2 regions of the Escherichia sp. MAL-1 genome follow, and region 1 is predicted to be linked to the other one. Evidence: predicted binding sites of a transcription regulator. Region 1 holds the regulator's gene; the other holds the start of a gene.
What was found. Region 1 encodes sigma-54, which starts transcription at its own class of promoters, with help from an activator protein. Its sites were predicted from a motif close to GTTGGCACANNTTTCGCTNT; they were not measured.

Region 2: a site for sigma-54 is predicted at 3,399-3,418, ahead of hycA (formate hydrogenlyase regulator HycA). Genes of this name have one in related genera too.

Annotation. Positions count from the first base shown of each region.
Region 1 covers NZ_CM129609.1:529,722-537,049, reverse strand. Annotated here, with positions in the region: gene kdsD (arabinose-5-phosphate isomerase KdsD) at 1-919, shown strand, start outside; gene kdsC (3-deoxy-manno-octulosonate-8-phosphatase KdsC) at 940-1,506, shown strand; gene lptC (LPS export ABC transporter periplasmic protein LptC) at 1,503-2,078, shown strand; gene lptA (lipopolysaccharide ABC transporter substrate-binding protein LptA) at 2,047-2,604, shown strand; gene lptB (LPS export ABC transporter ATP-binding protein) at 2,611-3,336, shown strand; gene rpoN (RNA polymerase factor sigma-54) at 3,384-4,817, shown strand; gene hpf (ribosome hibernation promoting factor) at 4,840-5,127, shown strand; gene ptsN (PTS IIA-like nitrogen regulatory protein PtsN) at 5,245-5,736, shown strand; gene rapZ (RNase adapter RapZ) at 5,782-6,636, shown strand; gene npr (PTS phosphocarrier protein NPr) at 6,633-6,905, shown strand; gene yrbL (PhoP regulatory network protein YrbL) at 7,118-7,328, shown strand, end outside.
Region 2 covers NZ_CM129609.1:1,152,451-1,159,778, reverse strand. Annotated here, with positions in the region: gene hycD (formate hydrogenlyase subunit HycD) at 1-341, opposite strand, end outside; gene hycC (formate hydrogenlyase subunit 3) at 344-2,170, opposite strand; gene hycB (formate hydrogenlyase subunit HycB) at 2,167-2,778, opposite strand; gene hycA (formate hydrogenlyase regulator HycA) at 2,903-3,364, opposite strand; gene hypA (hydrogenase maturation nickel metallochaperone HypA) at 3,576-3,926, shown strand; gene hypB (hydrogenase nickel incorporation protein HypB) at 3,930-4,802, shown strand; gene hypC (hydrogenase 3 maturation protein HypC) at 4,793-5,065, shown strand; gene hypD (hydrogenase formation protein HypD) at 5,065-6,186, shown strand; gene hypE (hydrogenase maturation carbamoyl dehydratase HypE) at 6,183-7,193, shown strand; gene flhA (formate hydrogenlyase transcriptional activator FlhA) at 7,267-7,328, shown strand, end outside.

The sequences.
Region 1 (7,328 bases):
ACGTGAATGCCTGGCGGAGCTTGATCAATACATCAATCAGAATTTCACGCTTGCCTGTGAAAAGATGTTCTGGTGTAAAGGGAAAGTTGTCGTCATGGGGATGGGAAAATCGGGGCATATTGGGCGAAAAATGGCGGCAACGTTTGCCAGCACCGGTACACCTTCATTTTTCGTCCATCCTGGTGAAGCCGCGCATGGTGATTTAGGCATGGTTACCCCACAGGATGTGGTGATTGCTATCTCTAACTCTGGTGAATCCAGCGAAATCACGGCCTTAATTCCAGTGCTTAAGCGTCTTCACGTACCGTTAATCTGCATCACCGGTCGCCCGGAGAGCAGCATGGCGCGCGCCGCAGATGTGCATCTGTGTGTTAAAGTAGCGAAAGAAGCCTGTCCGTTAGGGCTGGCACCGACCAGCAGCACCACCGCCACGCTGGTTATGGGCGATGCCCTCGCTGTCGCGCTGTTAAAAGCACGCGGCTTTACTGCTGAAGATTTTGCGCTCTCACACCCAGGCGGCGCACTGGGTCGTAAACTTCTGCTGCGCGTAAACGATATTATGCATACGGGCGATGAGATCCCGCATGTTAAGAAAACGGCCAGTCTGCGTGACGCATTGCTGGAAGTTACCCGCAAAAATCTTGGTATGACTGTCATTTGCGATGACAATATGATGATTGAAGGCATCTTTACCGACGGTGATTTACGCCGTGTCTTCGATATGGGCGTGGATGTTCGTCAGTTAAGTATTGCCGATGTGATGACGCCGGGGGGAATACGTGTGCGCCCTGGCATTCTGGCCGTTGAGGCACTGAACTTAATGCAGTCCCGCCATATCACCTCCGTGATGGTTGCCGATGGCGACCATTTACTCGGTGTGTTACATATGCATGATTTACTGCGTGCAGGCGTAGTGTAAAGATTCAAGGATAAACAACAATGAGCAAAGCAGGTGCGTCGCTTGCGACCTGTTACGGCCCTGTCAGCGCCGACGTTATGGCAAAAGCAGAGAACATTCGTCTGCTGATCCTCGACGTTGATGGCGTACTGTCAGATGGCCTGATTTATATGGGCAATAACGGCGAAGAGCTGAAAGCGTTCAATGTTCGTGACGGTTATGGCATTCGTTGTGCGCTCACCTCTGATATTGAAGTCGCTATCATTACCGGGCGAAAGGCTAAACTGGTAGAAGATCGTTGTGCCACATTGGGGATCACTCACTTGTATCAGGGGCAGTCAAACAAACTGATCGCCTTTAGCGATCTGCTGGAAAAACTGGCGATTGCCCCGGAAAATGTGGCTTATGTCGGCGATGATCTCATCGACTGGCCGGTAATGGAAAAAGTGGGTTTAAGCGTCGCCGTGGCCGATGCGCATCCACTGTTGATCCCGCGCGCCGATTACGTGACGCGCATTGCTGGCGGTCGTGGCGCAGTGCGCGAAGTTTGCGACTTATTACTCCTGGCGCAGGGCAAACTGGATGAAGCCAAAGGGCAATCGATATGAGTAAAGCCAGACGTTGGGTTATCATTGTGCTATCACTGGCGGTTCTGGTGATGATCGGCATTAATATGGCCGAAAAAGACGATACCGCCCAGGTGGTCGTCAACAACAATGATCCCACCTATAAAAGCGAGCATACGGACACGCTCGTCTATAACCCAGAAGGGGCACTAAGCTATCGATTGATTGCTCAACACGTTGAATATTATTCCGATCAGGCCGTTTCGTGGTTTACGCAGCCGGTACTTACCACGTTTGATAAGGATAAAATCCCGACATGGTCCGTAAAAGCAGATAAAGCCAAGCTGACCAATGACCGGATGCTCTATTTATATGGACACGTTGAAGTCAACGCACTTGTGCCGGACTCTCAACTTCGCAGAATCACGACGGATAACGCGCAGATCAATCTGGTGACGCAGGATGTTACCTCTGAAGACCTCGTCACGTTATACGGAACAACATTTAACTCCAGCGGTCTGAAAATGCGCGGCAACTTACGCAGCAAGAACGCCGAGCTGATTGAAAAGGTTAGAACATCCTATGAAATTCAAAACAAACAAACTCAGCCTTAATCTTGTGCTTGCCAGCTCACTTCTGGCCGCCAGCATTCCGGCATTTGCCGTAACCGGAGACACTGATCAGCCGATCCACATTGAATCGGACCAGCAATCTCTTGATATGCAAGGCAACGTGGTTACCTTTACCGGTAATGTCATCGTCACCCAGGGCACCATCAAAATTAATGCCGACAAAGTGGTCGTTACCCGTCCGGGCGGCGAACAAGGTAAAGAAGTGATTGACGGCTACGGTAAACCGGCAACGTTCTACCAGATGCAGGACAACGGTAAACCCGTTGAAGGTCACGCTTCCCAGATGCACTACGAACTGGCAAAAGATTTTGTCGTTCTGACGGGTAATGCTTATCTGCAGCAGGTCGATAGCAACATTAAGGGCGATAAGATCACTTACCTGGTGAAAGAGCAGAAAATGCAGGCTTTCAGCGACAAAGGCAAGCGCGTAACCACCGTTCTGGTGCCGTCGCAGCTGCAGGATAAAAACAACAAAGGCCAGACCCCGGCACAGAAGAAGGGTAATTAATTCGTTATGGCAACATTAACTGCAAAGAACCTTGCAAAAGCCTATAAAGGCCGTCGCGTGGTAGAAGACGTCAGCCTGACCGTCAACTCCGGGGAAATCGTCGGTCTGCTGGGGCCAAACGGTGCCGGTAAGACCACCACTTTCTACATGGTTGTAGGCATTGTGCCGCGCGATGCGGGCAACATCATTATTGATGATGACGATATCAGTCTGCTGCCACTGCATGCACGCGCGCGCCGCGGTATCGGCTATCTGCCACAGGAAGCCTCCATTTTCCGTCGCCTCAGCGTTTACGATAACCTGATGGCGGTACTGCAAATTCGTGACGACTTGTCTGCTGAACAACGTGAAGACCGCGCGAACGAGCTGATGGAAGAGTTTCACATTGAGCACCTGCGTGACAGCATGGGGCAGTCACTCTCCGGGGGTGAACGTCGCCGTGTAGAAATTGCCCGCGCACTGGCTGCGAATCCGAAATTTATTCTGCTCGACGAACCGTTTGCCGGGGTTGACCCGATCTCGGTTATCGACATTAAACGCATCATTGAGCACCTGCGCGACAGCGGCCTGGGCGTGCTGATCACTGACCACAACGTGCGTGAAACACTGGCGGTTTGTGAACGCGCTTATATCGTCAGTCAGGGGCATTTGATCGCCCACGGCACGCCTACAGAAATCTTACAAGACGAACACGTTAAGCGTGTATACCTTGGGGAAGACTTCAGACTCTGATAGGGTAGAAGTTTGCGACGTTTTAGCAGGAGAGTACGATTCTGAACATGAAGCAAGGTTTGCAACTCAGGCTTAGCCAACAACTGGCGATGACGCCACAGCTCCAACAGGCAATTCGTCTGTTGCAGTTGTCGACGCTGGAACTTCAGCAGGAGCTACAGCAGGCGCTGGAGAGTAATCCGCTGCTTGAGCAAATCGACACTCATGAAGAAATCGACACCCGCGAAACGCAAGACAGTGAAACGCTGGACACCGCCGACGCGCTCGAACAAAAAGAGATGCCGGAAGAGCTGCCGCTCGATGCCAGTTGGGACACCATTTACACCGCTGGTACACCATCCGGCACCAGCGGTGACTACATTGACGATGAGCTGCCGGTCTATCAGGGCGAAACGACGCAGACCTTGCAGGATTACCTGATGTGGCAGGTCGAGCTGACACCGTTTTCCGACACTGACCGCGCTATTGCTACCTCTATCGTCGATGCCGTTGATGACACCGGTTATCTGACTGTCCCGCTGGAAGATATTCTCGAAAGTATGGGCGATGAAGAGATCGACATCGACGAGGTTGAAGCCGTCCTTAAGCGGATCCAACGGTTTGATCCGGTCGGTGTAGCGGCAAAAGATCTGCGTGACTGCCTGCTAATCCAACTCTCCCAATTCGATAAAACCACGCCGTGGCTGGAAGAGGCCAGATTGATCATTAGCGATCATCTCGATCTGTTAGCCAATCACGACTTCCGCACTTTAATGCGCGTCACGCGTCTGAAAGAAGATGTGCTGAAAGAAGCCGTCAATCTGATCCAGTCGCTCGATCCGCGCCCCGGGCAGTCGATCCAGACTGGCGAACCTGAGTATGTCATTCCAGATGTGCTGGTGCGTAAGCATAACGGTCACTGGACAGTAGAACTCAACAGTGACAGCATTCCGCGTCTGCAAATCAACCAGCACTACGCCTCGATGTGCAATAACGCTCGCAATGATGGTGACAGCCAGTTTATCCGCAGCAATCTGCAGGATGCCAAATGGTTGATCAAGAGTCTGGAAAGCCGTAACGATACGCTACTGCGCGTGAGTCGCTGTATCGTTGAACAGCAGCAAGCCTTCTTTGAGCAAGGCGAAGAATATATGAAACCGATGGTACTGGCCGATATCGCCCAGGCTGTCGAAATGCATGAATCGACGATATCTCGCGTGACCACGCAAAAATACCTGCATAGTCCACGAGGCATTTTTGAACTGAAGTATTTCTTTTCCAGTCACGTCAATACCGAGGGCGGCGGCGAAGCTTCCTCCACGGCGATTCGTGCGCTGGTGAAGAAATTAATCGCGGCGGAAAACCCAGCGAAACCGTTGAGCGACAGCAAGTTAACCTCTTTGCTGTCGGAACAAGGTATCATGGTGGCACGCCGCACTGTTGCGAAGTACCGAGAGTCTTTATCCATTCCGCCGTCAAACCAGCGTAAACAACTCGTTTGACCCAACCGATAAGGAAGACACTATGCAGCTCAACATTACCGGAAATAACGTCGAGATCACCGAGGCACTGCGCGAATTTGTTACAGCCAAATTTGCCAAACTTGAGCAATATTTTGACCGAATCAACCAGGTCTATGTTGTTCTGAAAGTGGAGAAAGTCACCCACACCTCAGATGCAACACTGCATGTAAACGGTGGTGAAATTCATGCCAGCGCGGAAGGTCAGGACATGTACGCTGCCATTGATGGCTTAATTGATAAGCTGGCACGCCAGTTGACCAAACATAAAGATAAACTGAAACAACACTAATTGTCCGGGCAATTAGCATGTGCATGGCGGCCTGTTGTGCGGCACAACGGGCCATTTGTACGGTTAATGCTCCGAGCCTGTTCCACTGTTTGAGTGGGCAGGTTCTTAGGTGAAATTATGACAAATAATGATACAACTCTACAGCTTAGCAGTGTTCTTAACAGGGAATGTACGCGAAGCCGCGTCCACTGTCAGAGCAAAAAACGCGCCCTGGAAATCATCAGCGAGCTGGCGGCGAAACAACTTAGCCTGCCGCCTCAGGTGGTTTTTGAAGCTATCCTGACGCGGGAAAAAATGGGCAGTACCGGTATCGGCAATGGTATTGCAATTCCGCATGGCAAACTGGAAGAAGATACTCTGCGTGCCGTTGGCGTTTTCGTTCAGCTCGAAACGCCTATAGCTTTCGATGCCATCGACAACCAACCGGTGGACTTACTTTTTGCCCTGCTGGTGCCGGCAGACCAAACTAAAACGCACCTGCATACTCTGTCGCTGGTGGCGAAACGTCTGGCGGACAAAACCATCTGCCGCCGTTTACGCGCAGCCCAGAGCGATGAAGAGCTATATCAAATCATTACGGATACCGAAGGTACTCCGGATGAAGCGTAGTTATTCGGTAATGTCTCTTTTAGACGTTGTGAGGAGAAACAGTACATGGTACTGATGATCGTCAGCGGACGTTCAGGTTCAGGTAAATCTGTCGCCCTGCGTGCGCTGGAAGATATGGGTTTTTACTGCGTGGATAACCTTCCCGTAGTGTTGTTACCTGATCTGGCTCGAACCCTGGCCGATCGCGAGATTTCTGCCGCCGTCAGCATTGATGTTCGTAATATGCCGGAGTCACCAGAAATATTCGAACAGGCGATGAGTAACCTGCCTGACGCTTTCTCACCGCAACTACTGTTCCTGGATGCCGACCGTAATACCTTAATTCGTCGTTACAGTGACACGCGCCGACTGCATCCGCTTTCCAGCAAAAACCTGTCGCTGGAAAGTGCTATCGACAAAGAAAGCGATCTGCTGGAGCCTCTGCGTTCGCGAGCGGATCTGATTGTCGATACCTCAGAAATGTCCGTTCACGAGCTGGCTGAAATGCTGCGTACCCGTCTGCTGGGTAAACGTGAACGCGAACTGACAATGGTCTTTGAGTCTTTCGGCTTCAAACACGGTATCCCTATCGATGCAGATTACGTCTTTGACGTGCGCTTCTTGCCGAACCCGCACTGGGATCCGAAACTGCGTCCAATGACAGGTCTTGATAAGCCTGTCGCCGCGTTCCTCGACCGCCACACAGAAGTACACAATTTTATCTACCAGACGCGAAGCTATCTTGAGCTATGGTTACCTATGCTGGAAACCAACAACCGTAGCTACCTGACGGTCGCCATTGGTTGTACCGGCGGGAAGCACCGTTCGGTGTATATTGCAGAGCAACTGGCTGACTACTTCCGCTCGCGCGGTAAAAACGTCCAGTCACGCCATCGTACGCTGGAAAAACGTAAACCATGACCGTCAAGCAAACTGTTGAAATCACAAACAAGCTGGGCATGCATGCCCGGCCTGCAATGAAGCTGTTTGAATTAATGCAGGGTTTTGACGCTGAAGTGCTGTTACGTAATGACGAAGGCACCGAGGCTGAAGCCAACAGCGTTATTGCGCTGCTGATGTTGGATTCTGCCAAAGGACGGCAGATTGAAGTTGAAGCGACCGGTCCACAAGAAGAGGAAGCACTGGCCGCCGTTATCGCCCTCTTTAACTCTGGTTTTGATGAAGATTAATCTTCATCACTTTGACATTCAAATCCCTTCAAGCTCCCCCGGCAATAAGAAAAGCGCGTACTGAAATCGTTCTCAATCAACGTCATTTGTACATTTTGTGCGCTTTTCACTTTCAGAAGAACCTTAAGAAAACCTTAAGAAGCATTGTTTAGGTTTTGTTTAAGTTAATCGACCATACTGGAGATCGTCAGAAAATATTTCCAGGAGATGGCATGATTCGCTTATCTGAACAAAGTCCCCTGGGCACCGGAAGACATCGGAAATGTTATGCGCATCCGGAAGATGCCCAACGCTGTATCAAGATTGTCTACCATCGTGGCGATGGTGGCGATAAAGAGATCCGCCGTGAGTTAAAGTATTACGCGCATCTTGGTCGTCGGTTAAAAGACTGGAGTGGAATACCGCGCTATCACGGTACCGTTG
Region 2 (7,328 bases), 620 kb from region 1:
GAAATGGCAAAGAAGAAACGCGCGATGGCAAAGAGATACAGTAAGGTGATTAAATCACCCAGTTGCGGCAGCGGAGAACCGACGGTCACCACCGGCAGCGCAGTAGCGATAGTCAGCATGACGCCCACCATCACATACGGCGTCAGGCGGAACACCCAGCCGGAGGCATCCGGGCCAACGCTCTGGCGGCCCAGCAGTTTGAAAATGTCACGATACTCCTGCAACACACCCGGCCCACGACGGTTATGCAGACGGGCGCGCGCCACGCGGGTAATACCGGAGAGCAGCGGCGCAACGGCAAATAACACCAGCGCCTGAATTAACGGATATAAAACACTCATTCTCAGGCTCCTCGTGAAACAATAATCACCACCAGTACCGCCAGTTCAACCAGCGCCATCCGGCGGAACAGCAACGCACTACCTTCGCACTGCCAGCCCGGCACCAGCGACACCGGATTCAGCCATTTGCGCAGTTTCAGCACTGGCGCAAACGCCTGTTTCACCGGCATGGCAAAACCGTGAGCGGTAATCACCATTGATTTTTCATGGTCGTAGCCGCACACCCAGGCCGCACCGCGGGAACGTGACGGCAGGCGGTCGCCTTTGCAAATCGCCATAATGATGAATGGCAGCAGCGGGCAGGCAATCAGCAGCAATGTGATCATTGGTTGAGAAACGGTGGTGTTAGCAGGCTCCAGAGGCAGAGGTACAGCAGCAGAGAGCATCGGCAGCAGCCACGGCGCAGCAACACCGCCAATTACGCAGCAAATCGCCAGTGCCACTACGCTTACGCTCATCAGGAGCGGCGCACAGGTGGCGTTTTCGGCTTCTTTGGTACGCGGCGCGCCGAGGAACGTGACGCCATAGACTTTCGCCATACACATCACCGCCAGCGCACCGGTAATTGCCAGACCCACAGCGAGCAGCGGCCCCAGCAGACGGGCAACAAACGCGCCGCTATTGCTCAGTTTGAAGAAGGATTGATAGATAACCCATTCCCCGGCAAACCCGTTCAGTGGCGGCAGCGCAGCCATTGCCATCAACCCGACTAACATGGCGATGGAGATAACCGGCATTTTCTTGCCAATACCACCGAGTTTTTCGATATCGCGATGACCGGTACGGAACCAGACGCTCCCCGCCCCGAGGAACAGTACGCTTTTGAACAGGCTATGGTTAAGCAGATGGTACAGACCACCGACCAGGCCAAGAGCAATCAGTGCCGGTTGTTCGAGCGCGATACCCGTTACGCCAGCGCCCAGCCCCAGCAGGATAATGCCGATATTTTCCAGGGTGTGGTAAGCCAGCAGGCGCTGGATGTTGTGCTCCATCAGCGCATACAGACCACCGACAAACGCGGTGATCATGCCGAGCACCAGCAGCGCGATCCCCCACCACAGCGGTGCATTACCGCCAAGCAGTGACAGGGTTAACATGCCCAGCAGGCCAATTTTCATGACTACCGTAGAAAACAACGCGGCAGCTGGCGCAGAGGCGTTAGCATGTGCCTGCGGCACCCAGCCGTGCAGCGGAATAATCCCGGCCAGCAGGCCAAAGCCAATCACACCGAGCAGCCAGATATCGGAACCGAGCGGCAGCTGTTGCATACGCATATCCAGCAGGCGCAGATCCAGCGTGCCATAACGCTGCCACAGCAGCCAGCAAGCAATCACCAGCAGCAGAGTGCCAAGACGCCCCAGCGCAAACCACAGTTTGCCCTCTTTGCTGTTGCTGGTGAGGAACACCGCACACAAGGCCATGACTTCGGCCATTACCACGAACATGCCGAGGTTGCTGGCGATGACGGCGCAGACGGCGGCAGCCATCAACATATTGATCTGCAAGCCGTTGCACTTCACCTGCGCGTGGCGATGCCAGTCAATGTTGTAGAGGCTGACAAACAGACCGCACAGACCGAGCGTAATCAGCCAAATCGCGTTAAGCGGAGAGATTTGCACATCGTAGCTTACCAGCGACAGCGCACCGCTCACGCCAACCGCGCCAGTCAGTACAGTGAAGCCCGCGGCTGCCGTATACAGACTACCAACCGCGCCGCCAATTCCGGCTATCCAGCCACTTAACGCTTTTTGAAAAGAAAAGAGAAATGCCAGAACAGCGGCGGCGACAAACCACGCCACGCCGCTATTGATCAGGGAAATTGCGCTCATTTAGCCTCTCCACTTTGAGCCTGCTGAAACAAGGTGAGATCGCCAAAGTCCGTGTTAAAAGTCAGCTCACGCTTACGTTTGCTGACGCGGGCGATATCGGTGTTATCCACCAGATGCAGGGCTTTAGTCGGGCACATCCGCACGCAGGCCGGACCTTGTTCATCAAAGCTACAAAGGTCACATTTGACGGCGATCGCGCGAATACCTGGCACCCAGTCAAGCAATGTGCTGACACGCGCCGGAGCAGGCGGTGCCGGTGGCGCTTTCGGGGTATTGGCGTTTGCCGGAATATCCAGCGGACGGCTGCCGGAAAATTCAATTGCGCCAAACGGGCAGGCGATGCCGCACAGTTTGCAGCTTACGCACAGGCTTTCATTCAACTGCACGGCCCCATCAACGCGGGTGATGGCGTTAACCGGGCAGACCACCGCGCAGGGTGCATCTTCACAGTGGTGACAGAGCTGCGGCGCAGATTCTTTTTCATTCAGCATCACTCTCAGGCGCGGCATTGATTGCAGGCCGTGCTGGCGATGCGTCTCTGAACAGGCGGCCTCACAAGTGTGGCAGCCGATACAGAGCGTGGAGTCAGCAATTACAAAACGATTCACCAGGCATTCCTCAGGTGATTGTCATTTTTGACGAAAACATGCCGATGAAATGTCATTTTCGACACTCATCGACACGCCCATCCCCAAACAGGCGTAACGCCTGCAAAACGGGCAAAGCCTCAGCTCATGCTGCCGGGCTTTGTCCCTTTACCAGTTGGCTTAAATTCACCGGCACATTGTTTTCAATGGCGGTGTATAAGCTGTCGTAAACGCCAGCGATTTTTTCGAGATAGTGTTCCAGAACCTGTTCGCGATCGCGGATGTTGACCTTGCCATCAATCATGCCGTCAATGCTCAGTTGCGCCTGCGCAATCCGCTGTTTGTCTTCGCCATCTTTTGTTTCGACGTAATACTCGATGGTGTGGCTGTTAAAGCCATCCGCCAGGGTGACGTAAATGCGAAAATGTTCAAAAAGGACGAAACAGAGTTCTTTGTCCGGCGCGCAGCTCATGGCGTGATGCAGGCGCGCTTTCGATAACGTGATCCCCTGAACCAGCGAATTGCAGTAGATGTGCCACTGGTCCTGTAGGCGACGATGCCGCTGTGCGATGTAATCGGCTTTCTCGCTTATTTCCCAAATAGTCATTGTCAGGTTACCCGTTTAACAGAGATGCCAGCTTTAAGCATTTTTTGTGCCAACTTTTAATTTATTGTTATTAAAGAGATTTTTAAGCTAAAGATGAATTTCGTCGCCGTGTCGACGTGTCATTTCGACATCATCGACATTATTCACCGCAGGGATAATCAACACTGGCACAATTATTGCTTGTAGCTGGCAATAGTTAATGGGAGGCGATATGCACGAAATAACCCTCTGCCAACGGGCACTGGAATTGATCGAACAGCAGGCCGCAAAACACGGCGCAAAACGCGTAACTGGGGTCTGGCTCAAAATTGGCGCATTTTCTTGTGTCGAAACCAGCTCTCTTGCCTTTTGTTTTGATCTGGTTTGCCGCGGCAGCGTGGCGGAAGGTTGTAAACTGCACCTCGAAGAACAAGAGGCCGAATGCTGGTGTGAAACATGCCAACAGTATGTGACGCTACTGACCCAGCGCGTCCGCCGCTGTCCACAGTGTCATGGTGACATGCTGCAGATTGTGGCAGACGACGGTTTACAGATTCGGCGGATAGAAATAGACCAGGAGTGAGCGATGTGTACAACATGCGGTTGCGGTGAAGGCAACCTGTATATCGAGGGTGATGAACATAACCCTCATTCCGCGTTTCGTAGCGCGCCATTTGCCCCGGCGGCACGCCCGAAGATGAAAATCACCGGCATTAAAGCGCCTGAATTTACCCCCAGCCAGACTGAAGAAGGCGACCTGCATTACGGTCATGGCGAAGCGGGCACTCACGCACCGGGCATGAGCCAGCGTCGGATGCTGGAAGTCGAAATTGACGTGCTGGACAAAAATAACCGTCTGGCTGAACGCAACCGCGCGCGCTTTGCTGCCCGCAAGCAACTGGTGCTCAACCTGGTTTCCAGCCCTGGTTCCGGTAAAACCACCCTGCTGACGGAAACCCTAATGCGCCTGAAAGACAGCGTTCCGTGCGCAGTTATTGAAGGCGACCAGCAAACCGTGAACGATGCCGCACGCATTCGCGCTACCGGCACACCAGCGATTCAGGTGAACACCGGTAAAGGCTGCCATCTTGACGCACAGATGATTGCCGACGCCGCACCGCGTCTGCCACTGGACGATAACGGTATTCTGTTTATCGAAAACGTTGGCAACCTCGTATGCCCGGCCAGCTTCGATCTCGGTGAAAAACACAAAGTGGCGGTGCTTTCCGTTACCGAAGGTGAAGACAAACCGCTGAAATATCCGCATATGTTTGCCGCCGCCTCGCTGATGCTGCTCAACAAAGTTGACCTGTTGCCGTATCTCAACTTTGACGTTGAAAAGTGCATCGCCTGCGCCCGCGAAATCAATCCAGAAATTGAAATCATCCTTATTTCCGCCACCAGCGGCGAAGGGATGGACCAGTGGCTGAACTGGCTGGAGACACAGCGATGTGCATAGGCGTTCCCGGCCAGATCCGCACCATTGACGGCAACCAGGCGAAAGTCGACGTCTGCGGCATTCAGCGCGATGTCGATTTAACGTTAGTCGGCAGCTGCGATGAAAACGGTCAGCCGCGCGTGGGCCAGTGGGTACTGGTACACGTTGGCTTTGCCATGAGCGTAATTAATGAAGCCGAAGCACGCGACACTCTCGACGCCTTACAAAACATGTTTGACGTTGAGCCGGATGTCGGCGCGCTGTTGTATGGCGAGGAAAAATAATGCGTTTTGTTGATGAATATCGCGCGCCGGAACAGGTGATGCAGTTAATTGAGCATCTGCGCGAACGTGCTTCACATCTCTCTTACACCGCCGAACGCCCTCTGCGGATTATGGAAGTGTGTGGCGGTCATACCCACGCTATCTTTAAATTCGGCCTCGACCAGTTACTGCCGGAAAACGTTGAGTTTATCCACGGTCCGGGGTGCCCGGTGTGCGTACTGCCGATGGGTAGAATCGACACCTGCGTGGAGATTGCCAGCCATCCGGAAGTCATCTTCTGTACCTTTGGCGACGCCATGCGCGTGCCGGGGAAACAGGGATCGCTGTTGCAGGCAAAAGCACGCGGTGCCGATGTGCGCATCGTTTACTCGCCGATGGATGCGTTGAAACTGGCGCAGGAGAATCCAACCCGCAAAGTGGTGTTCTTCGGCTTAGGTTTTGAAACCACTATGCCGACCACCGCTATCACTCTGCAACAGGCGAAAGCGCGTGATGTGCAGAATTTTTACTTCTTCTGCCAGCACATTACGCTTATCCCGACGCTGCGCAGTTTGCTGGAACAGCCGGATAACGGTATCGACGCGTTCCTCGCGCCGGGCCACGTTAGTATGGTTATCGGCACTGATGCCTATAATTTTATCGCCAGCGATTTTCATCGTCCGCTGGTGGTCGCTGGTTTCGAACCCCTTGATCTACTGCAAGGCGTGGTGATGCTGGTGGAGCAGAAAATAGCGGCCCACAGCAAGGTAGAGAATCAGTATCGTCGAGTGGTACCGGATGCCGGTAACCTGCTGGCGCAACAAGCGATTGCCGATGTGTTCTGTGTCAACGGCGACAGCGAATGGCGCGGCTTAGGCGTGATTGAATCTTCTGGCGTGCACCTGACGCCGGATTATCAACGATTCGATGCCGAAGCACATTTCCGCCCGGCACCGCAGCAGGTCTGCGATGACCCGCGCGCGCGTTGTGGTGAGGTATTAACGGGCAAATGTAAGCCGCATCAATGCCCGCTGTTTGGTAACACCTGTAATCCTCAAACCGCGTTTGGTGCGCTGATGGTTTCCTCCGAAGGAGCGTGCGCCGCGTGGTATCAGTATCGTCAGCAGGAGAGTGAAGCGTGAATAATATCCAACTCGCCCACGGTAGCGGCGGCCAGGCGATGCAGCAATTAATCAACAGCCTGTTTATGGAAGCCTTTGCCAACCCGTGGCTGGCAGAGCAGGAAGATCAGGCACGTCTTGATCTGGCGCAGCTGGTAGCGGAAGGCGACCGTCTGGCGTTCTCCACCGACAGTTACGTTATTGACCCGCTGTTCTTCCCTGGCGGTAATATCGGCAAGCTGGCGATTTGCGGCACAGCCAATGACGTTGCGGTCAGTGGCGCTATTCCGCGCTATCTCTCCTGTGGCTTTATCCTCGAAGAAGGATTGCCGATGGAGACACTGAAAGCCGTAGTGACCAGCATGGCAGAAACCGCCCGCGCGGCAGGCATTGCCATCGTTACTGGCGATACTAAAGTGGTGCAGCGCGGCGCGGTAGATAAACTGTTTATCAACACCGCTGGCATGGGCGCAATTCCGGCGAATATTCACTGGGGCGCACAGACGCTAACCGCAGGCGATGTATTGCTGGTGAGCGGTACACTCGGCGACCACGGGGCGACTATCCTTAACCTGCGTGAGCAGCTGGGGCTGGATGGCGAACTGGTCAGCGACTGCGCGGTGCTGACGCCGCTTATTCAGACGCTGCGTGACATTCCCGGCGTGAAAGCGCTGCGTGATGCCACCCGTGGTGGTGTAAACGCGGTGGTTCATGAGTTCGCGGCAGCCTGCGGTTGTGGTATTGAACTTTCAGAAGCGGCACTGCCTGTTAAACCTGCCGTGCGTGGCGTTTGCGAATTGCTGGGACTGGACGCCCTGAACTTTGCCAACGAAGGCAAACTAGTAATAGCTGTTGAACGCAACGCGGCAGAGCAAGTGCTGGCAGCGTTACATTCCCATCCACTGGGGAAAGACGCGGCGCTGATTGGTGAAGTGGTGGAACGTAAAGGTGTTCGTCTTGCCGGTCTGTATGGCGTGAAACGAACCCTCGATTTACCACACGCCGAACCGCTTCCGCGTATATGCTAATAAAATTCTAAATCTCCTATAGTTAGTCAATGACCTTTTGCACCGCTTTGCGGTGCTTTCCTGGAAGAACAAAATGTCATATACACCGATGAGTGATCTCGGACAACAAGGGTTGTTCGACATCACTCGGACACT